2 regions of the Achromobacter sp. CF-sbj1-Ac2-l genome follow, and region 2 is predicted to be linked to the other one. Evidence: predicted binding sites of a transcription regulator. Region 2 holds the regulator's gene; the other holds the start of a gene.
The links. The regulator FliA, encoded in region 2, starts transcription of late flagellar genes. The targets are predictions, from matches to a motif close to CTAAAGTTTNNNNNNNNNNNGCCGNTA.
Positions count from the first base shown of each region.

Region 1: the regulator FliA is predicted to act here: its motif matches at 3,490-3,516, upstream of ACUDCK_RS21730 (FlxA-like family protein).

Region 1 covers NZ_CP199855.1:4,743,032-4,754,470, reverse strand. The annotation lists gene ACUDCK_RS21740 (ABC transporter permease) at 1-1,462, opposite strand, end outside; gene ACUDCK_RS21735 (ABC transporter substrate-binding protein) at 1,549-2,874, opposite strand; gene ACUDCK_RS21730 (FlxA-like family protein) at 3,019-3,450, opposite strand; gene ACUDCK_RS21725 (solute carrier family 23 protein) at 3,582-4,892, shown strand; gene ACUDCK_RS21720 (methyl-accepting chemotaxis protein) at 5,004-6,623, opposite strand; gene greA (transcription elongation factor GreA) at 7,323-7,799, shown strand; gene ACUDCK_RS21710 (YhbY family RNA-binding protein) at 7,933-8,535, opposite strand; gene ACUDCK_RS21705 (RlmE family RNA methyltransferase) at 8,554-9,186, shown strand; gene ftsH (ATP-dependent zinc metalloprotease FtsH) at 9,416-11,314, shown strand; gene folP (dihydropteroate synthase) at 11,333-11,439, shown strand, end outside.
Region 2 covers NZ_CP199855.1:2,456,522-2,467,960, forward strand. The annotation lists gene ACUDCK_RS11210 (flagellin N-terminal helical domain-containing protein) at 1-892, opposite strand, end outside; gene ACUDCK_RS11215 (class I SAM-dependent methyltransferase) at 1,085-2,683, opposite strand; gene ACUDCK_RS11220 (RNA polymerase sigma factor FliA) at 2,891-3,652, opposite strand; gene flhD (flagellar transcriptional regulator FlhD) at 4,082-4,405, shown strand; gene flhC (flagellar transcriptional regulator FlhC) at 4,437-5,018, shown strand; gene motA (flagellar motor stator protein MotA) at 5,136-6,005, shown strand; gene motB (flagellar motor protein MotB) at 6,017-7,006, shown strand; gene ACUDCK_RS11245 (response regulator) at 7,009-7,389, shown strand; gene cheA (chemotaxis protein CheA) at 7,419-9,563, shown strand; gene cheW (chemotaxis protein CheW) at 9,579-10,079, shown strand; gene ACUDCK_RS11260 (methyl-accepting chemotaxis protein) at 10,219-11,439, shown strand, end outside.

The sequences.
Region 1 (11,439 bases), 2.3 Mb from region 2:
AACCGGCCAGCATGCCGCCGGCCATCAGCGGCACCACCACCCGCCGGATGGTGCGCAGGCGCGTCGCGCCCAGCGATTGCGCCGCTTCCTCCAGCGATACGTTGATCTGCTGCAGCGCGGCCACGCACGAGCGCAAGGCGTAGGGCAGCCGCCGCACCGAGTACGCGATCATGATGATGATCCACGACGAGGTCAGCAGCGTGCCGGTGCCCGGGATCTCCACGCCGCGGAACGTGCGCAGCAGCCCGATCGCCAGCACGATGCCCGGGATCGCCAGCGCCGCCGACGCCAGGAAGTCCAGCCACTGGCGCGCCGGCAGCCGGGTGCGCAGCATCAGGTAGGCGATGGCGGTGCCCAGGATCACGTCCACGCCCGCCGCCAGGCCGCAATAGAGCAGGGTGTTGGCGATCATGCCCTGCGATTCGCTGAACACCGCGCTGTAGTGCGCCAGCGTGTAGCCGTCCGGCAGCGGCGCGAAGCTCCAGACGCTCGCCAGCGACAGCAGCAGCACCCCCATGTGCGGCGACAGTACCAGCAGCAGCACCAGGATGATCCAGCCATAGGCCAGCACGCTTTCGGCCGGGCGCAGCTTGCGCTTCTGGATCGAGTTGCCGCCCTTTTGCAGCGTGGAGTAGTCGCGGCCCTTGAGCACGCGCGCTGACAGCCACAGCGCCAGGATCGAGAAGGCGATCATGATGACGCTGATGACGTAGCCCAGCGGATCCTCCAGCCCCACCTGCGTGATGCGCAGATAGGCCTGCGGCGCCAGCATGTTGGTGGTGCCCAGCACCAGCGGCGTGCCCAGGTCGTCGAATACCTTCACGAACACCAGCGAGGTGCCGGCCACGTAGCCCGGCAGCGCCAGCGGGAAGATCACGCGGCGAAACAGCCGGAAGCCGCGCGCGCCCAGGTTGAAGGCCGCTTCCTCCATGGCGCCGTCGATGTTGCGCAGCGCCACCACCAGGTTCATCAGGATGAACGGGAAGTAGTGCAGCGCCTCGACGAAGATGACGCCGTTCAGGCCTTCCATGAACGGGATGGTGAAGCCGAACCAGTCGTTCAGCAGCAGGTTGACGCTGCCCGAGCGGCCGAAGATGAGCTGCATCGCCACCGCGCCGACGAAGGGCGGCATGATCAGCGGCAGCACCCCCAGCGTCTGGATGAGGAGCGCGCCGCGGAAATCGAAGCGCACCGTGAAGTACGCCAGCGGCACCGCGATCAGCGAGGCCAGCAGCGCCGACCAGCCCGCCACGTAGAGGCTGTTGAAGAACGCCTCCAGCATCAGCGGCTGGTTGAAGAACGCGCCGAAGTGGCCGATGGTGAAGCCGCCGTCGGCGTTGACGAAGGCGCTGTAGAACACCGTGCCCACCGGCACGGCCAGGAACAGCGCCAGGAAACCCAGCACCAGGAGCGCGGCCAGCACGGGGCCGGCGGGCAGGCGTGAATGGCCCGGAAGATTCATCGAGATTCCCGTAAAGGTTCAGGACAGGCCGCCCGCGGCGGGCGGCGGCCGGACGGGGCGAGCCCCCCGTCCGGCGCGAGCCGGGCTCAGAGCGCCGCGGCTTCCCGCGCCAGTTTCACGGCCTGCTCATAATTGCTCTTGGCCGTGCCGTTCCATTCGCCTTCCAGCTTGGTGATCTGCTGGTTGACCGCGGCGTCTTTCTTGTTGCCGCTGAAGATCTTCAGGAACTCGGGATCGGCGGCCTGCTTGCCGTCCACCAGCGGCGCCCAGGCCAGCTTGCGGGCCTGCGCCAGCAGTTCGGCCGGCTTGCCGCTCTTGGCCTTGTCGCCGAGCTTGGCCTCGGCGTCGTAGATCGCCTTGGTCGCCGCCTGCAGTTCCTTCAGGCGGAATGTGACGGTCTGGTCGTACAGCGACTGCACCACGTAGTAACGCGTCTGCGACAGGTCGGCGTTGAACTGCACCTTGCTGCGGCGCGCGATCTCGGCGGGATCCGGATAACCCTGCGGCACCTTGCCGCCCAGCGCCGAATACGGCAGCACCGGCAGGCGCGAGATCTTCGGTTCCAGCAGCAGTTCCTGGCCCGCCTGGCTGAGCGTGAAAGCGATGAACTTCTTGCCTTCCTCGGTGTTCTTGGCGCCGTCGATCAGCGCGATGTTGGCCGGCACGATGGCGGTCTCGGAGGGATAGACGAATTCCACCGGGAACTTCGAGTACTTGCTCGACAGGCCGAAGAAGTCGATCACCGGCCCCGCGCCGAACTGGCCGTTGTTGACGCCGTCCGGTACGCCGAACGAGCGCTCGGTCACCGCGCTGCTGTTGCCCGACATGCGCAGCAGCGTGTTCCAGCCGTCGTCCCAGCCTTCGCCCTGCAGGATGGTCTCGACCGTCAGGTGCATGGTGCCCGAGCGCGACGGCGAAGTGATGCCGACGTGGCCGAACCAGTGTGGCGCCAGCAGGTCTTTCCATTCGACCGGCGCGGGGATCTTGTGCGCGGCGATGTAGCGCGTGTTGTAGACGATGCCGTAGCCGGCCAGCGCCTGGCCCAGGTACATGCCGCCCGGGTCGTTGATGGGGTAGTTGCCGATCTTGTCCGGCACGTCCTTGTTGGCGACGTCCGAGGACTTGGCCAGCAGCTTGTCGCGGCCCAGCACCTCGAAGGCGTCCGGGGCGCTGGCCCAGAACACTTCCGGGCGCTGGCCGGCCGGCGTCTCGCGCACGTAGGCAATGCCGGACACGGTGTTCTTGTTGAGGATCTCCAGCGTGATGCCGGGGTTGGCCTTCTCGAACGCGGTCTTGTAGGCCTGGGTCAAATCTTTCGGGAACGACGTGATCACCGTGACGATGCCCGCCAGGGCGGGGGCGGCGCAGGCGGCCAGCAGCGCCCCTGCAAGGGCTGTGCGCATTGCATGCATGGTTTGTCTCCGTGGTTTTTCGATTTGTCCGGAGACCTTAGCGGCTGCATGCGCCGCCAGTCCAATCACAAATTTTGATGCGCGCCATCAGTGTGGCGGGCATTCGGGAGAACCCGCGCGAGCGCGCGGGCCTGGGGCGGCCGCCTAGGCCGTGGCGGACACGCCGCCGTTGGCCTTGGTCATCGCCTTGATCTTTTCGTTCATCACCTGCTGGATCTGGTTCATGATCTGCAGCGCCTGCCCGTTCAGGGCCTGCATTTGCGTGGCCTTCTGCTCCGCCGACGCGTTGCTGTCGCGCACGCGTTCGATTTGCTCCATGACGCGCTTGAGCTGGCGCTGCAGTTCCTTGATCTGCCGGGTGTAATGATCGTCGTTTTCGGACGATTCGGTTTCCTCGGCCTGGCCCACCTTCATCGCGCCGGCGTTGTTGACGCGGATCTTGCCGTCTGGCGTGACGCTGACGCCCGGATCGCCGGCCTTGGCATCCTTGGCTTCCTTGTTGGCCTGGATCTTCTGCGCCCACAGGTCGGCCATGCTGCCGATGCGCGAGGTGCCGCTGATGGAATCGATGGCCATGGAGGTCTCCTGGGAGGGAATTGACTGGGGTTTCCACTAATACGGCATTGCGGCGGGGAACTTAAGTTGCCGCCCGTTCCCGGCCCCCTTTACACTGGCGCCCGCTCACACCAATCACTCCCGGGGATTCCATGTCCAATTCCTATTTTCCGCGCTGGCGCCTGGCGGACGACGCCGAGCCCGGCGTCATCATCGCGCCCGACGAACGGCTGTCCTGGCCCAAGAACGTGGCCATGGGGGCGCAACACGTGGTGGCGATGTTCGGCTCCACCGTGCTGGCGCCGCTGCTGATGGGCTTCGATCCCAACGTCGCCATCCTGATGTCGGGCATCGGCACCCTGATCTTCTTCCTGTTCGTGGGCGGCCGGGTCCCCAGTTACCTGGGTTCCAGCTTTGCCTTCATCGGCGGCGTCATCGCGGTTACCGGCTATGCCGGCGGCGGGGCCAACGCCAACATCGGCGTGGCGCTGGGCGCCATCATCGCCTGCGGCCTGGCCTACACGCTGATCGGCGTTCTCGTCTGGATCGCCAACGGCCGCGCCGGCGGCGGCGCCAACTGGATCGACACCCTGATGCCGCCGGTGGTGACGGGCGCGGTGGTCGCGGTGATCGGCCTGAACCTGGCGCCTATCGCCGCCAAGGGGGCCATGGGCGCCTCGGGCTTCGACAGCGCCATGGCAATCGTCACCATCCTGTGCGTGGGCGGCATTGCGGTCTACACCAAGGGCATGGTGCAGCGCCTGCTGATCCTGGTCGGCCTGATCCTGGCCTGCGTGGTCTACGCGATCTTCGCCAACGGCATGGGCCTGGGCAAGCCGATCGACTTCTCGGCCGTGTCGGCCGCCGCCTGGTTCGGGCTGCCGCACTTCGCCGCGCCCGTGTTCAAGGCCGAGGCCATGGGCCTGATCGTGCCGGTGGCCATCATCCTGGTCGCCGAGAACCTGGGCCACGTCAAAGCGGTCAGCGCCATGACCGGCCAGGACCTGGACCGCTACCTGGGCCGCGCCTTCGTCGGCGACGGCGTGGCCACCATGGTCTCGGGCGCCGTCGGCGGCACCGGCGTCACCACCTACGCCGAAAACATCGGCGTGATGGCGGTGACCCGCATCTATTCGACGCTGGTGTTCGTGATCGCCGCGCTGATCGCCATTGTGCTGGGCTTCTCGCCCAAGTTCGGCGCCCTGATCCAGACCATTCCCGCGCCCGTGCTGGGCGGCATGTCGGTGGTGGTCTTCGGCCTGATCGCCATTGCCGGGGCCCGCATCTGGGTGGTCAATCAGGTCGACTTCAGCGACAACCGCAACCTGATCGTGGCCGCGGTCACGCTGGTGCTGGGCGCGGGCGATTTCACCGTCAAGCTGGGCAACTTCACGTTGGGCGGCATCGGCACCGCGACCTTCGGCGCCATCATCCTGTACGCGTTGCTGCGCCGCAAGAAATAGGGCGGGGCGGTTGCCCTGCCTGGCGCCCGTCCCTCGGGCGCCGCGCCCGGCCCGCGGCGGCCGGCCGCGAGGCGGCAGCTCCGCTGGCCGGGCGCGACAGGCCGGCGCCGCTCAGGAACGCGACAGCCGCGACGCCGGCGTCCGGCCGCCCACCTGCACCGGGGCCGCCTCGATCACCTGGCCCGACTGGGTCTTGAAGACCGCGGTCGCCTCCGCCAGGCGCCTGGCCTGATCCTCCATCGCCGACGCGGCCGCCGAGGCCTGCTCCACCAGCGCGGCGTTCTGCTGCGTCACCTCGTCCATCTGCGAGACCGCCAGGCTGACCTGGTCGATGCCGCCGGCCTGTTGCGCCGAGGCCGCCGAGATCTCACCCATGATGTCGGCCACGCGCTGCACCGAGGTCACGATTTCGTCCATGGTCTGGCCGGCGGCCGCGACCTGCGATGAGCCGGCCGCGACCGTATCGACCGAGGTCTCGATCAGGACCTTGATCTCCTTGGCCGCCTGCGCCGCGCGCTGCGCCAGGGTGCGCACCTCGCCCGCCACCACGGCGAAACCCTTGCCCTGTTCCCCGGCACGGGCTGCCTCCACGGCGGCATTCAGCGCCAGGATATTGGTCTGGAAGGCAATGCCGTCGATCACCGATACGATGTCGGCGATGCGCCGCGAACTCTCGGAAATGCCCTGCATGGTGGCCACCACCTGGCCGACCGTCTGGCCGCCGCGCTGCGCCACCTCCATGCTCACCGCCGCCAGTTGGTTGGCCTGGGCGGCGTTGTCGGCATTCTGCTTGACGGTGGCGGCCAGCTCTTCCATCGTCGAGGCGGTCTCTTCAAGCGCGGCTGCCTGCTGCTCGGTGCGGGTCGACAGATTGGCATTGCCGGCGGCGATCTCGGCCGCGCCGACATTGATCTCCTCGACCCCCTGACGCACCGTGGTCACCGTGCGGGTCAAGCCGTCCTGCATGCGCCGCACCGCGGAAAACAGCGTGCCGATCTCATTGTTGGAGCGGGCGTCGACCCGCTGGGTCAGGTCGCCCGCGGCGATCCGGTCGAAATGCCGGCCGGCGTCCTGCAGCGGCAGCAGCACGCCGCGGCGGATGAAGGCCCAGCACAGCACCGCCAGCAGCAGCGCCACCGACAGCAGGGCGATGGCCGAGATGCGGGCGGTCGAATAGGTGCTCTGCGACCTTTCCAGCACGCTGTCGCTGCGTTCCTGGACCCGCGCCAGGAACACCTGCATGTCCTTGGCGAAGTCAGCGTCAGCCTGGCGCACCCGCGCTTCGTTCTGCTGGTAGCGCGCGACCGAGCGCTCCTTGAGCGCCGCGTCCAGTTCGCCCAGCGCGGCGGCGTAGGCGTTGAAGCGGCCCTGCAGGACCCGCGCCAGCTCCTGGCCGCGCTCGCTCTTGGGCACCGCCATGTAGCGGTCGAAGCGCTCGCGCGCCAGTTTGAGCTGTTCGGCGGCGGCGGCTTGCGCGCTGTCCGCCTGGTCGTTGGCGCCGGACTGCAGGTCGGCGATGCCCGTGCCCAGCGACAGCCGGGCGCGCAGTAGCGCGGCATTGGATTCATAGAGCGGATCGACCTGATGCACGGCCACATTATTCAGGTCCTCGATTTCGTGCATGCTGTTTTCGGCGTTCATCCAGCTCAAGCCGCAAGCCAGCGCCAGGGTAATCACAAAGCAGGCCAACACCAGCATCATGCCCGTACGGACTTTCAATTTTTCCAGCATGGGAGCTCCCGTTCTTGAACGCGCTCCACCGCAGGCGTGGATCCTGTGCCCACCGGCGCTGCGGCAGAGGGACGAACGTCGCGCCGGATGACTGCGATGCGTCCGCCCAACCTGCAACACGCACAATCAATCGCTTTACGCGTGGCCGACATGGGCGGCTCGCGTATCCCTTCGCTTGAAACAGGAAAATGCCGGCTAATACCGGCATGTATTTAATTGTTATTAATGGGCCAGTTTGTCGGTTATACCTTTTTTATTGAGCACCACATCGCGTTTTTACATAAACCTCGCCGTGGTCGGGTTTGTCCTTACTGTTGAGTATCTTTTGTGCAACGCCGGCGCCGATCCGGGAAACGACGGGTTTTAGCGGGTTACGGCGGCGAAATGCGCCGAAAAAGCCGGTTTCTCCGGTGGCTTGCAATTCCGGCGGACTTTGACCACAATATGACCTTGATTGCCCCGGTTCCGACCCGAGCCGGGGTTTTGTTTTGGTCGCAGCTTGCCGCATTCGTCCGGCGGGCCGGCCCGAGCGGGCGCAAGGGGATCCATCGGGTTCAGCTTTGCCCGCCCCTGGCCGTTCCGTTCCTGGCGATGCCCGTCACGAGTCCGCTTCCGACGGCGCCCCATGCGTCAGGTCCAAGACCTTCACACCGAGAACGCTCCGTCGGGGGCGTTTTCTACTTTTGTTTGGGAAACGACATGTCTGCCATTCCTTTGACCGTGCGCGGGGCCGAGCGCTTGCAAGAAGAGCTCCAGCGGCTGAAAACCGTGGAACGTCCCGCCGTCATCAACGCTATCGCCGAAGCGCGCGCGCAGGGCGATCTGTCGGAGAACGCCGAATACGATGCGGCTCGCGAGCGCCAGGGTTTCATCGAGGGCCGGATCGCCGAGCTTGAGGGCACGCTTTCCAATGCCCACCTGATCGACCCGACTTCGCTCGAGGCCGAAGGTCGCGCCGTGTTCGGTGCCACCGTCGACATCGAGGACCTGGATTCGGGCGATCGTGTGACGTACCAGATCGTCGGCGACGTTGAAGCCGACATCAAGTCGAACCTGATCTCCGTGTCGAGCCCCGTGGCCCGCGCGCTGATCGGCAAGAGCGAAGGCGACGTGGTCGAGGTCAAGGCCCCGGCCGGTGTTCGCGAGTATGAAGTATTGAGCGTGCGTTACATCTGACGCTGGCTCTGAGCGGTAAAATCAGCAAAGCACCATAGCCCGCACCGGGTATCCGGCACGGCAACACTGCGGAACGCTATGGTGGATCGGGCGCGTAAAGCGCCCGTTTTTGTGCCCGGCGGAACTGCCCGGATTACCTTTTGGGCGACGACTTGCGGCTGGTGCCGCTGCGTGCTCCGGCGCGCAGGCTCAGCGCGCTGCCGGCGCGGCGCGGGATGCCGTGGCTGCCGGAGGCGGTCTTCTTGTTGCTGGGGCGCATCGGCTTGCCGTTCTTGTTGAGCTGGTCCTGCGGCACGAAGCGCGTCTTCGGCTTGGGCTCTTCGGTTTCGGAGCGGCGCGGACGCTTGGCCAGGGTCTTGCCTTCGGCGGCGAGCTTCTTGGGCGTATGCGGCTCGGAGGCGCGGCGCTTGGCGGGACGTTCCGGCTCGAGGGCGGCCAGCACGGGCGGTTTGATGTTGCCGGCCAGCGGGCGGAACAGGATCAGGGTCTTGCCCAGGTGGTGCACCGGGGCGCAGGACAGGGTGTCGCAGATGGTCGACAGCATGGCCTCGCGGGCCTCGCGATCGTCGCCGCCGGCCCGGACCTTGATCAGGCCGTGGGAAGTGAGTGCCAGGTCGATTTCCTTGAGCACGGCTTCGGTCAGGCCGTTGTCGCCGATCAGGACGACGGGGCGCAGAGGGTGAGCGGCGGACCGAAGGTCGCTGCGCTCACGAGAGGTAAGTTCTAATATAGGCATGCGTGGAATTGTACGGTAATGGCCAAGAATAAATTCTCCAAAGACTGGATTCACCAGCACATCAACGATCCCTATGTGAAGATGGCGCAACAGAAGGGCTACCGGGCCCGCGCCGCCTTCAAGCTGATCGAGATTCTCGACACCGAGAAGCTGCTGCGGCGTGGCGACCTGGTCGTCGACCTGGGCTCGGCCCCCGGCAGTTGGTCGCAGGTGGCGCGCGAGCGCCTGGCGGGCCCGGGCGGCGTGGTGGACGGGCGCATCATCGCCCTGGACATGCTGCCCATGGAGCCCGTGGCGGGCGTCGAATTCATCCAGGGCGACTTCCGCGAGGATGACATTTTGAAACAACTGGAAGACATGGTCGGATCGCGCGCGGTGGATCTTGTAATCTCCGACATGGCCCCCAACTTGTCAGGCGTGGGTATCGCCGACGCCGCGCGCATCCAGCACGTGTGCGAGCTGGCGATGGAGTTTTCCCTCGCCCATCTCAAGCCCAACGGGGCGCTGATCGTCAAGGCATTCCACGGAACCGGCTTTTCGCAGATCGTGGAGTCCTACAAACAGCACTTCAAGCGGGTGGTCGAGCGCAAGCCGAAGGCATCGCGGGACAAGTCCTCCGAAACCTTTCTGGTTGCGCGCGATCTGAAATAGCCCGCGCCGGGGCACGTGCCCCGGTGTCACAAGAACCCACCGGTCCGACGACGGCCGGCCTGCCGAGACAAAGACCAGCAAAATCACGAATCAGACGTAACTTAGCGGCCCCGCCCCTTCCCAGGACGCAACCCGGTCCGACAGGGTAGAATGGGCTATTGACATACTTGTGACTGTGCCATATGCGGGTGCGCGGTCGCCGGTCGGAATCGAAAGCAGGAGATCGACCTTGAATAATTCATTTTCGAAAGTCGCCGTCTGGATGGTGATAGCCCTGGTGCTATTCACGGTCTTCAAGCAGTTCGACGGACGCGCGCAGACCCAGGACGGCGTGACCTACACGCAGTTCATGGACGACGCCAAGGCGGGCCGTATCCGCAAGGTGGACGTGCAGGGCGGCCCTGGCGGCGACGTGCTCTACGTCACGCCGGACGCGGGCCGCCCCTACACGCTGACCTCGCCGGGCGACCTCTGGATGGTTTCCGACCTGCTCAAGTATGGCGTGCAGGTTTCGGGCAAGCCGCGCGAAGAGCAGTCGCTGCTGATGAGCATCTTCGTGTCCTGGTTCCCCATGCTGCTGCTGATCGGCGTGTGGGTGTTCTTCATGCGCCAGATGCAGGGCGGCGGCAGGGGCGGCGCGTTCAGCTTCGGCAAGTCGCGCGCCCGCATGCTCGACGAGAACACCAACCAGATCACCTTCGCCGACGTCGCCGGCTGCGATGAAGCCAAGGAAGACGTCCAGGAACTGGTCGACTTCCTGCGCGATCCCAGCAAGTTCCAGAAGCTGGGCGGTCGTATTCCGCGCGGCGTGCTGATGGTCGGCTCGCCCGGCACCGGCAAGACGCTGCTGGCCAAGGCCATCGCCGGCGAAGCCAAGGTGCCGTTCTTCAGCATTTCCGGCTCGGACTTCGTTGAAATGTTCGTCGGCGTGGGCGCGGCCCGCGTGCGCGACATGTTCGAGAACGCCAAGAAGCACGCGCCCTGCATCATCTTCATCGACGAAATCGACGCCGTCGGTCGCCAGCGTGGCGCCGGCCTGGGCGGCGGCAACGACGAACGCGAACAGACGCTGAACCAGATGCTGGTGGAAATGGACGGCTTCGAGTCGGGCCAGGGCGTCATCGTCATCGCCGCCACCAACCGTCCTGACGTGCTGGATCCGGCGCTGCTGCGTCCGGGCCGCTTCGACCGCCAGGTCGTGGTGCCGCTGCCGGACATCCGCGGCCGCGAACAGATCCTGAAGGTCCACATGCGCAAGGTGCCGCTGTCGCCCAACGTCGACGCGACCATCCTGGCGCGCGGCTGCCCGGGCTTCTCCGGCGCCGACCTGGCCAACCTGGTCAACGAAGCCGCGCTGTTCGCCGCGCGCCGCAACGGCCGCACGGTCGATATGTCGGACTTCGAGAAAGCCAAGGACAAGATCATCATGGGCGCCGAGCGCCGCTCGATCGTCATGCCCGAAGAGGAACGCAAGAACACCGCGTACCACGAATCCGGCCACGCCATCGTCGCCCGCATGCTGCCCAAGACCGATCCGGTCCACAAGGTCACCATCATTCCGCGCGGCCGCGCGCTGGGCGTGACGATGCAGTTGCCGGAAAGCGATCGCTACAGCATGGACAAGAGCCGCCTGTTGTCGACCATCGCGGTGTTGTTCGGCGGCCGTATCGCCGAAGAGATCTTCATGAACCAGATGACCACCGGCGCCTCGAACGACTTCGAACGCGCCACGGCCATCGCCCGCGACATCGTCACGCGCTATGGCATGACCGACGAGCTGGGTCCGATGGTCTACGCCGAGAACGAAGGCGAGGTGTTCCTGGGCCGCAGCGTCACCAAGACCACGCACATGTCCGAAGCCACCATGCAGAAGGTGGACTCCGAGATCCGCCGCATCATCGACGAGCAGTACGGCGTTGCGCGCAAGATCCTGGAAGACAACCGCGACAAGGTCGAAGCCATGACCGCCGCGCTGCTCGAATGGGAAACCATCGACGCCGACCAGATCAACGACATCATCGAGGGCCGCCCGCCGCGTCCCCCGAAGACGCCGCAAGGTCCGTCGGATACGTCGGATACGCCTCCGACCGGCCTGGCCGCCGGCGGTAACACGGCAGCCGCGGTCTGAGGTCTTTCGTCCTGATTTATGGCGAATAACTTCCTTTGCGGGCGCTTCGAGTTTGATCTCGAGCGCCCGCTTGTCATGGGTATCGTCAATGTCACGCCGGATTCGTTTTCCGACGGCGGCCAGCA
Region 2 (11,439 bases):
CGATCTTGCCGTCGGAGGCGATCTGGATGCTGACTTCTTGCGTGTTGTTCTTGTACGTGGCGGTGGCCGGCGTGGAGCCGATCTTGCTCGTGATCGCCGTGGCGACGTTGGCGCCCGTGTCCACCTTGTTGTAGGTGAAGTTGCCGGCGGCGGCGTCGTACTTGTAGGTGACGTCGTCGGCGGCGGTGGCGCCTTCGACCACAACGGTGTTGCCGTCGCTCAGCTTGCCCAGCACGTCAGCGGCCGAAGCGCTGGTGTTCTTGGTGGTGACGTCGTACTGGTTGGGCAGGGGACCAGCGGCGACGTTCGGGCCGGTCAGGTCGTTGACGTTGGCGGCGCGGTTTTGCACCACGCCCTTGCCGTTGACGTTGAAGCCGTCCAGGCCCAGCGTCTTGACGCTGATTTCCGACAGGTTCAGGGTGATGGTTTCACCGTCGTTGGCGCCGACTTGCAGGGTCAGCGGCTTGGCCGAACCCGACAGGACCTTCACGCCGTTGAAGTCGGTTTGTTGCGAGATGCGGTCGATGTCGGCCAGACGCTGGTTGATTTCGTCTTGCATCGAATCCAGCTGCTCTTGCGAGTAGCTGCCGTTACCAGCCTGCACGGCCAGTTCGCGGACACGCTGCAGGTGGGTATTGACTTCGGAGGCGGCGCCTTCCGTCGTCTGGGCCAGCGAGATACCGTCGTTGGCGTTACGAGCGGCTTGGGTCAGGCCCTTGACGTTCGCGGTGAAGCGGTTGGCAATGGCCATGCCGGCGGCGTCGTCCTTGGCGCTGTTGATGCGCAGGCCCGACGACAGGCGTTCGATGGCGGTACCCAGGGCGGACTGGGACTTGTTCAGGTTGTTCTGGGCAACCAGCGACAAGTAGTTGGTGTTAATGACTGCAGCCATGTTTAGGCTCCCAAGAGAGAAAGGCTTCTTCAAACCGGGCAGCTAGGCCGCCCAACTGTGTAACGGGAATACGCATTTTTGATGCGATAGTTCTTCCGTTGCCAGGATTACGGCGCCCCAGGATCGTTCTTTAGGGCAAAACTCAAGAATTCTCAAATTTTTCGGGGGCCGGGCCTGACGAAGCCTCGATCGTCAGTGCAGGACCGCCATTTTTTGCAGATTGGCCAGGACTTGCTTGAGCAGATCCTGGGCGATCGCGTCCAGGTTGGTCGCGTTCTTCACGGATTGGCCGCTGGGATGCCGCAGCTTGTTGGCGGCCAGCGCGGTGCGCAACTGATTGCGCAGCGTGACCAGGGTCTGCTTGCCGTCCAGCCGGCCCATGACGAATTTGATGATCTCGTCGGTGGGCGGATTCAATGTCTGGTGCCACAGGTTGTACGCCCCCAGTTGCGTTTGCTGCGTCGCAAGCAGGGTGGCCAGTCCGGGGATGAGCCGGGGCTTGGCGGATATCTTGTCCTGGTACGGGGCCGGCTCCAGTCGATACTGCAAGGCGCCCATATTGAGCAGCGTCACCAGGTGTACATAGATGGTCGTGTCCAGATCCTCTTCGCTGAGTCCGGCGGCATGGGGGCGAACCAGGCTGCGTAATTCGGAAAAAGGAACGGTGGCCGGCCACGCCAGGCGCAGGCGGTCGACCAGCGCGATGAGGCCGGGATCGGACGTCGTCAAGGTTTTTCCCGTGCGACCTTGGTAACGGTGCTCGTCCTGGGGCGCGTCCGCGGCGCCGGAGGGCGCCAGGTCCAGCAGCGCCGTGAAATGCATATCGGCAAATCCGCTGGCTTCGGGTTGTTCCAGCGCGTTGGCCGCTTGTTCGGCATGGACCAGCAGGCTGCGTCGGAATTGGCGCCCGATCGCGATATCCAGAAATTGCTCGCGCACAGCACGGTCGAACCCTTGCGATACCTGTTGATGGTGCGCGGCAACGTGGTTGCCGTAGTTGGTCGATATCGACGTTTCCGGCATTGCATCAGCCAGATAGGCCAGGCCGTGTTGCTGTGCCTGGGCAACGAACTCCAGGAAGTAGCAGGGCGAATTTACCGCTTCCAGGTACTCGTGCTGTAGATAATGGTTGGGTTGTGAGCGCAAATGTTGGGCAAGGTGGCGTATCGCAATCGCTTGCGCATTGGATTCAGCTGTGCCGTGCTCCAGCATGGAGAGTATTTCCCGCGCTTTGGTCAGCTTTTCTGCGCTGGTGCTGGCGCCGAACGTGCCCAGCACGAGCGCGTCGCGCACCACCTCCGAGACTTTCCAACCGGGATAAGTGTTGTAGCTGATATACGCTACGCCGGCCGGCGCCAGATTCTCGCGGCAGACTCGCATTAGCCCCTCGCGAACCTCCGCGGGAATCCAACTGTAGACGCCGTGCGTGATGATGTAGTCGAACTGGCCGAAATCCGGGGTGATGTCTGTCAGGCTCATGGCGAGCAACTCGATATTGCGCAGCCCGAGCCGCTCGATGACCTGGCGGCCTTCCGACACCTGTGCCGAGGATAGGTCCACGCCGACGATTTTTGCGTCGGGGTGGGCAGCCGCGAAAGGCAGGAGATTGCCGCCCGCCGCGCATCCGATTTCCAGGACGCGCGCCTGATCGAGCGGCGGCGCCGCGTGTCCGAACAGATGGGCTACCGCCCGCAGTTGGCCTGGCGCGCTATGGGAGATGGCGTTTGAAACATAGGGCGTTTCGTCGTAGGCGTTGGAAATCGCCTGGTTCAACAGATCGGGTTCGGTCATCTTGGAGTCCGTGTCGAGGCGGCCGCAACTTTGGCCGCTTGGTCGCGCGCGTAGGCAAAGGCATTGTGCAGGCGACAGCCTATCAGCCGATGGTGGATGCGGAAGGCTTGAAAAAGGGCGGAAAGAGCCCGGGTTTCGTCGGGTGGGAGGCCGATACAGACTGGTCCCGGATTTGTGCGGACCACATCGGCACGAACGTGCGCGGCTTCAGATGATCTGCGCGATCTGCCCTTCCTGGGGCAGGTCCTGCCAGGCCTGTTCGCGCAGCTTGGCGCGGATGCGGGCGGTGGCCTGCGAGCGCAACTGGCAGACGCGGGCCTCGGTCACGTTCATGATCGCGCCGATTTCCTTCAGGTTCAGGCCTTGCTCGTAGCACAACGACAACAACAGCTTCTCGCGGTCGGGCAGCGAGTCGATGGCGTGGATCAGCGCCTGGCGGAAATCGCCGGCCAGCAGGGAATCGAGCGGATTGCCGCTGGCCGCGCCGTGGTTCAGCGTGGCGGTCCAGTCGGACTGGCCGGAGCCCGAGCCCGTATCGGGTTCGGTCGCGAAATCCTCGTAGTGAACGATCTGCACACCCTGCGCGTCGTGCAGAAGCGTCTGATATTCGTTCAGCGGGATCTCCATCTGCTGGGCGATCTCGGCTTCCGTGGGCGCGCGCATCAGTCGCTGTTCCAGCGACTGGATGGCCTGTTCGATCTTGCGTGCCTTGGCGCGCACGCTGCGCGGCAGCCAGTCCTGGCCACGCAGTTCGTCGAGCATGGCGCCGCGGATGCGGGTGGTGGCGTAGGTCTCGAACTGGGCGTCGGCGGTCTCCTGGTAGCGGCGCACCGCATCCAAGAGGCCGATCATGCCGGCCTGGATCAGGTCGTCGAGTTCGACGCTGGCCGGCAGCCGGGCGAGCAATTGCAGGGCCAGCTTCCGCACTAGCGGGGCATATTCGACCAAGCTGTCATCTGCGTGGGGCATTGCGGGAGTGTCAGGCGGTGTCCATCGTGACGCATTGTCGGTTGTTGTCAATTTGCGACATTGTCGACAAACGCGCGGCTACGCTAAAGCTAGCAATATTTTGTGATCGAAAGGTGTCATTGTCGGCAAAAGCCGGTATTTCATTCCTTAAAGCACGCAACGTTTTGAATGCTTATTTGCCAAATTGACGTACATTTGTCAGGACTTTCTATGTCAAGGTGTATCTAAAGTCTCAAGTTGCGCGATATCAACAAAGATTTGTCATATAAGTCATAGAAAATGACATGACCTGTGGTAAATTTTACTTAAATTGCGAACAAATGATACATTTCGCATTAAAACAGGATGCAGCGGACACTGTGCAACAAACGTTGCCATTGTCCTTGGTTATCAAGCCCCTTCGGTGGGATAGGGAATAGGGAGTCGGGCGTGCAACAAGTCGAAAATTCTTTGCTGGCAGATATCCGTGAGGTGAATCTGTCCTACCTGCTTCTCGCGCAGCGCATGCTGCGCGATGACTATGCTGCATCGATGTTCCGTCTGGGTTTCAGCAACGAGGTTGCCGATATCCTGATGCGTCTTTCTCCGGCTCAGCTGGTGAAGCTGGCCAGCTCCAGTTCGCTCCTGTGCCGTTTCCGTTTCGACGACTACAGCCTGCTGTCGGCCCTGACCCACGACGTGCTGGGCGGTGCGCTGCAGCAAGCGCACGCGACGATCCTGCTGGCCAAGCAACCTGTTGAAGAACTGGCCTGACGGCCTGTCGATTCCCACTCGGACACGCGTAATGGCCACCAAGAGCGTTTCGCAGGAAGCGGATGACATCCTGCTAGCCAGCTCCATGATCACTCTGGGCGCGCGGCTGCAGGTGTTGGAGGCTGAAACCAGCCTCAGCCATGACCGCCTGGCACGTCTGTACCGCGAAATCCGCGGTTGCTCGCCACCGAAGGGCATGCTGCCTTTTTCGGTCGACTGGTTCATGACCTGGTTGCCGAACATCCATTCCTCGCTGTTCTACAACGTGTATTCGTTCCTGAACACGCGCACCAGCAGCAAGGGCATCCGCGCCATCATCGACGCGTACCGCCTCTATCTCGAGAACGCCGGCGTGGACAACGCCGAATCCGCCGAGCCCGTGCTGAGCTTCACCCGGGCCTGGATGCTGGTGCGGTTCTTCGATAGCGGCATGCTGCAGCTTTCCGCCTGCCGCCAGTGTGGCGGGCATTTCATTGCGCACGCGCATGATCCGCAGTCGGATTTCGTGTGCGCAATCTGCCGTCCGCCACCCCGGGCCGGCAAGACCCGTGCCGCCGCCAAGGCGCGCGCGGGCAGCCGATCCGTGCCAGCCGTAGACGCCGCCCGTTCCTGAGCGGCGCGTCCAAATACATCAAAAGCCCTGGAAAACTCCCCGTAACCCGCCTTTTTGGGACGGGGGGAACAGGGGATCATTGACGCCGGTTTTAGACTTCGTTGGCAGGGGCCTGATGTGTTGATTGTTATCGGTTTTCTAGTGGTGATCGTGTCGGTCATCGGCAGCTTCGTAGCGCTGGGCGGCCACATGGGCGCGCTTTACCAGCCGTTCGAGTTGACGCTGATCTTCGGCGCGGCCTTCGGCGCCTTCCTGGCCGGCAACAGCAAGAAATCGCTGATGCTCGTGAAGAAGGCGCTGCCCGACACGCTGAAAAGCTCGCGCTACGGCAAGGACGTCTACATGGAGCTCATGGCGCTCCTGTACGTGCTGCTGAACAAGGCGCGCCGCGAAGGCCTGATGGCGATCGAATCGCACATCGAGGATCCTGCCTCCAGTCCGATCTTCAGCGAGTATCCGCGCATCGCCAAGGACGAGAAGCTCATGGAGTTCATCACGGACTACCTGCGCATCATGATCAGCGGCAACATGAGCTCGTTCGAGATCGAAACGCTCATGGACGAGGAAATCGAAACCTACCGCCACGAGCGCGAAGTGCCTGCCAGCATGATCCGGCAGATGGCCGACGGCCTGCCCGCGTTCGGTATCGTGGCCGCGGTGCTGGGCGTGATCAAGGCACTGGCCGCCGTGGATCAGCCGCCCGCCATTCTCGGCGACCTGATTTCCAAGGCCATGGTGGGCACCTTCCTGGGCATTCTGCTTGCCTACGGCTTCGTCGGTCCGCTGGCCTCGCGCATCGAGCGCCGCACGGACGAGGCCATGAAGGTGCTGGAATGTATCAAGACCACGCTGCTGGCCAGCATGAACGGCTACCCGCCGCAGCTCGCGGTCGAATTCGGCCGCAAGGTGCTGTATTCGTCGGTGCGGCCGACTTTCGGTGAGCTGGAAGAGCACGTCCGGCAGACCAAGTCCACTGCCAAGGCCTGACGGAGCGAGCCATGAGCACGGTAAACAACCACCGTGTGGTGATCCGCCGCAAGAAAGTCCACGGCGGCGGACACCACGGCGGAAGCTGGAAGATCGCCTACGCCGACTTCATCACGGCGATGATGGCGTTCTTTCTGGTGATGTGGCTGATCAGCATCGTGCCGCGCGAGGAACTCAAGGGCATCGCCGAATACTTCCGCATGCCCCTGCGCGTGGCGCTGACCGGCGGTCCCAGCAGCTCGGCCGAGACCAGCGCGGTCCCCGGGGGCGGCCGCGACCCGCTGCGCAGCGACGGCGACGAGCGCCGCGCCCAGGGCAACCGGGTCGAGGCCCAGCCGATGGGTGATGCCGAACGGCGCGACCAGCACCGCCTGGAAAACCTCAAGAGGCGGCTGGAAAACGTCATCGAGAACAGTCCGGTGCTCAAGAGCTTCCGGCCCCAATTGCTGATCGACCTGACCACCGAAGGTCTGCGGATCCAGATCATCGACAACCAGAATCGCCCCATGTTCGCCACCGGCCGCGCCGAGGTGCAGCCCTACATGCGCGACATCCTGCGGGAATTGGGGCCGGTTCTGAACGAGCTGCCCAACAAGGTCAGCATCTCGGGCCACACCGACGCGTCGCAGTACGCCCGCGGCGAGCGCGCCTATAGCAACTGGGAACTTTCGGCCGATCGTGCGAACGCCTCGCGCCAGGAACTGGTGGCCGGCGGCATGAATGAAAGCAAGGTCATGCGCATCCAGGGTCTGTCCTCGAGCATGAGTCTCGTTAAAGATGATCCATATGCGGCCGTTAATAGACGTATCAGCCTAGTGGTGCTCAACCAGAGCACCCAGCGGCGCATCGAAAGCGAGAACGCCGCGGCCGCGGACGTCAGCGCCAAGGATGCCCGCGAGGTTGGAACGGCCGTGGAGGCGGTGAACGCCGCCGCCCAGGCCACGACGGCAACCAAGCAGGGCGACGCGGCGGCAACGCCGCCCGCCGAAGGGGCTCGATAGCAATGGCGGCAACGATTCTGGTGGCGGACGATTCGGCGACGATGAGAATGATCGTCCAGGCGACGCTGACGGGCGCGGGATGGAAGGTATTGACGGCCGGCAACGGCCAGGAAGCGCTGGAGGTGGCCAAAAACCATCCGGTGGACCTGGTGGTGAGCGACTGGAACATGCCCGTGATGGGCGGCCTGCAACTGATCCAGGGCCTGCGCGAACAGGAACAGTACCTGGACGTGCCGGTGCTGGTGCTGACCACCGAAGACGACGTGGACAGCAAGATGGCGGCGCGGGATCTGGGCGTATGCGGCTGGCTGTCCAAGCCGGTCGATCCCGATGTGCTGGTGGAATTGGCGTCCGAATTGCTCGATGAGCAATCCGGCGCGTAGGCAAGTTCATTTATGAAGGCGTACGGGTCATGAGTTCTGGTTTGGACCTCAGTCAGTTTTACGAGACCTTTTTCGACGAGGCGGACGAACTGCTCGCGCAAATGGAGCAGTTGCTGCTCGAGCTCGACGTCGGCGCGCCCGACATCGAGCAGCTCAATGCCATTTTCCGCGCGGCCCACTCGATCAAGGGCGGCGCGGCGACGTTCGGCTGCTTCAACCAGCTGGCGGGCACCACCCATCTGCTTGAAAACCTTCTGGACGCGATCCGTCGCGGCGAAATGGCGCTGCGTACGGACATGATTGATATTTTCTTGGAAACGAAAGACGTGCTCAAAAGCCAACTGGATGCCTACCGGGCCTCCGAAGAGCCCGATGAAGCCGTGTTTGAGCGCATCTGCGCGGTGTTGAGGCAGCTCGCCCTCGAGCACAAGGATCCCGCGGCTGCCGCAGCCCCGGCCGCCGCGCCTGCGCCGGCCGCCGCGCCTGCGCCGGTCGCCCCGCCGCCGGTGCAGGCCGCGCCCGTGGTCGAGCCCGCGCCCGTGGTCGAGGCGGCTCCTGCCGCCGATGCCGCCGGCCTGCCGCTGCGCGTGCGCATCACCAAGGTGTCGGACAAGGACGCCGAGTCGCTGCTCGAAGAGATGGGCAACCTCGGCCAGGTCAAGGCCAGCCAGCGTGCCAACGGCGTCCTGACCGTCTGGGTCGACAGCACCTGCACCCCGGACGACATCGAGGCCGTCTGCTGCTTCATCGTCGACGCCGACCAGCTCAACATCGCCCGTGAAGCGCCGCCGGCCAGCGCGGCAGAGGCGGCGCCCGCGCCCGTCGCGGCCGCGGCGCCCGCCGTGGCCCCGGCGGTGGCCCCTGAACCCGCGCCGGCGCCTGTTGCCGCGCCCGCCGTGGCCGAGTCGGCCGCCGCTGCCGAAGCCATCTCGCAGGCCTCGCGCACCAGCCGCGCCGCGGCTCCTGCCCACGTCGACAAGGAATCCACCTCGATCCGCGTCGGCGTGGAAAAAGTCGACCAGGTCATCAACCTGGTGGGCGAACTGGTCATCACCCAGGCCATGCTGGCGCAGACCGCGTCGACGCTGGACCCGGTGCTGCACGACCGCCTGCTCAATGGCATGGAGCAGCTCGAGCGCAACGCGCGCGACCTGCAGGAAGCCGTCATGTCGATCCGCATGATGCCGATGGACTACGTCTTCAGCCGCTTCCCGCGCCTGGTGCGCGACATCGCCGGCAAGATGGGCAAGCAGATCGAATTGCAGACCTACGGCCGCGCCACCGAACTCGACAAGAGCCTGATCGAGCGCATCATCGATCCGCTGACGCACCTGGTGCGCAACAGCCTGGACCACGGCATCGAGACGCCCGAGAAGCGCGTCGCCGCCGGCAAGGATCCGGTCGGCCAACTGGTGCTGTCTGCCCAGCACAATGGCGGCAACATCGTCATCGAGGTCAGCGACGACGGCGCCGGCCTGAATCGCGAGAAGATCCTCAAGAAGGCCATGGCCCAGGGCCTGCCTGTCAACGAGAACTCGCCGGACGACGAAATCTGGCAACTGATCTTCGCGCCGGGCTTCTCCACGGCCGAGAAGGTCACCGACATCTCCGGCCGCGGCGTCGGCATGGACGTGGTGCGCCGGAACATCCAGGACATGGGCGGCCACGTGCAATTGTCGTGCGAGCCGGGCAACGGCACCACCACGCGCATCGTGCTGCCGCTGACGCTGGCGATCCTGGACGGCATGTCGGTGCGGGTGGGCGAAGAGACCTTCATCCTGCCGCTGAACCACGTGACCGAATCGCTGCAGCCGACCAACGACCAGATCTACTCCGTGGCTGGCAACGAGCGCGTCATGCACGTGCGCGGCGAGTACCTGCCGCTGGTCGAAATGCACCGCGTGTTCTCGGTCAGCGAGGCCCAGACCGACCCGACCCAGGCCATCGCCGTCATCATGCAGGCCGAAGACCGCCGTTTCGCGTTGCTGGTGGATCACCTGATCGGCCAGCACCAGGTGGTGGTGAAGAACCTAGAGTCGAATTACCGCAAGGTCCCCGGCATCTCCGCCGCCACCATCCTGGGCGATGGCAGCGTGGCGCTGATCGTCGACGTATTTGCGCTTGCGCGCGCCAACCGTGAGCGTTGGTCGCAGCCCGAAGCCATTCTGAATTGATGGAGAAATAGCCCCATGGCAGCCAAACCGCAAGCGCAAGCCGCGCGCAATGAAGATGTCGGCAACGAGTTCCTGGTGTTCACGCTGGGCGACGAAGAGTACGGCATCGACATCCTGAAGGTGCAGGAAATCCGCGGCTACGATGCCGACACGGTGACCCGCATCGCCAATGTTCCGCCGTTCATCAAGGGCGTGACCAACCTGCGCGGCATCATCGTGCCGATCGTCGACCTGCGCATCAAGTTCAACCTGGGCAGCGTCGAATACAACGAGCAGACCGTCGTCATCATCCTGAACCTCGATCGCCGCGTGGTCGGCATCGTCGTCGATGGCGTGTCGGACGTGCTGATGCTCAACGCTGGCCAGATCCGCCCGGCGCCGGAGTTCGGCGCCACCCTGTCCACCGAATACCTGACGGGCCTGGGCACGGTTGATGAACGCATGCTGATCCTGGTCGACATCGAGAAGATGATGACCAGCGATGAAATGGCCCTGGTGGAGAAGGTCGCTTCCTGATCGGAAGGACCGGACCCGGATGCGCGACCGGCGGGGCGGAGCCCCGGCGGTGGCGACCTCCCAGGGAGATGGGCGCGCCATATTGTGGAATCGATATGGCGCTTTTCCTTAACGTTTGCAGTCAGGAGTGGTGCTTGTGATGCGCAAGTTTCTCGCGAACATGACGATACGCAGCAGCCTGTTGTGGGTGCTGGCGTTCTTCTCATTCATGTTGGTGATCGGAGCCGCACTGGGCGTGTTGTCGTTGCGCATCAGCAATGCGACGCTGGCGGAAATCAAGCAATCGCAAGAACTGAACGACGCGCTGGGCCGTGTCGTCTTGAGCTACAAGGACACCCTCAATGGCCTGGGCCGCGCGGCCACGTCCAATTATGGCGACATCGTCCGCAGCGTCGGTCAGCCCACGCTGCTGGCGCAGGGCCTGTCGAGCGAGGCAGCCGGCTTGCTGGAACGCGCCAAGGCGGCGCAGAACAAGGGCCAGGCGGAGTTCGACTATTTCAAGACCCTGCCGCGACCGGCCGAGGCGGCCGAGTCCCTCAAGGAAGTCGAGGACTCGTATGGCGCGCTGGTGCAGCAGGGCGTGGTGCCGCTGACCGCCGCGCTTGAAAAGGCCGACATGCCGGCCTACCAGGCGCAGGTGCAGAAGGTGCAGGATGCGCTCGAAGGGCGCTTCGCCCGCGCTGTCGAAGGCTTTGATTTCTGGCGCGCCAGCAAGATGCTGGACGCGTTCGAGGTGGCCCAGGTGCGCTACCAGTTCGTGCTGCTGGCGGTGAGCGCGGGCGGCGTGATCGCCGCGCTGCTGGTGTTCGCCACCTATGTGTTCCTGCGCCGCCGCGTGCTGCAGCCGCTCAAGGACGCCGGCCATCATTTTGACCGCATCGCCGGCGGCGACCTGACCGCGCGCGTCGAAGTCCGCAACACCAATGAGATCGGCCAGCTTTTCGCCGCGCTCAAGCGCATGCAGGAAAGCCTGACGCGCACGGTGGCCTCGGTGCGTCGGGGCGTCGACGAGATCAATACCGGTTCGCACGAGATCGCCGCCGGCAACACCGACCTGTCCAGCCGCACCGAGCAGCAGGCGGCCTCGCTGGAAGAGACCGCCGCTTCGATGGAAGAGCTGGCCTCGACGGTCAAGCAGAACGCCGACAACGCGCGCCAGGCCAACCAATTGGCGGCCAGCGCGTCGGACGTGGCCGAGCGCGGCGGTTCGGCCGTGGCGGAAGTGGTCAACACCATGCACGGCATTTCCGCCAGTTCGCGCAAGATCTCCGAGATCGTGTCGGTGATCGACGGCATCGCCTTCCAGACCAACATCCTGGCGCTGAACGCGGCAGTGGAAGCGGCCCGTGCCGGCGAGCAG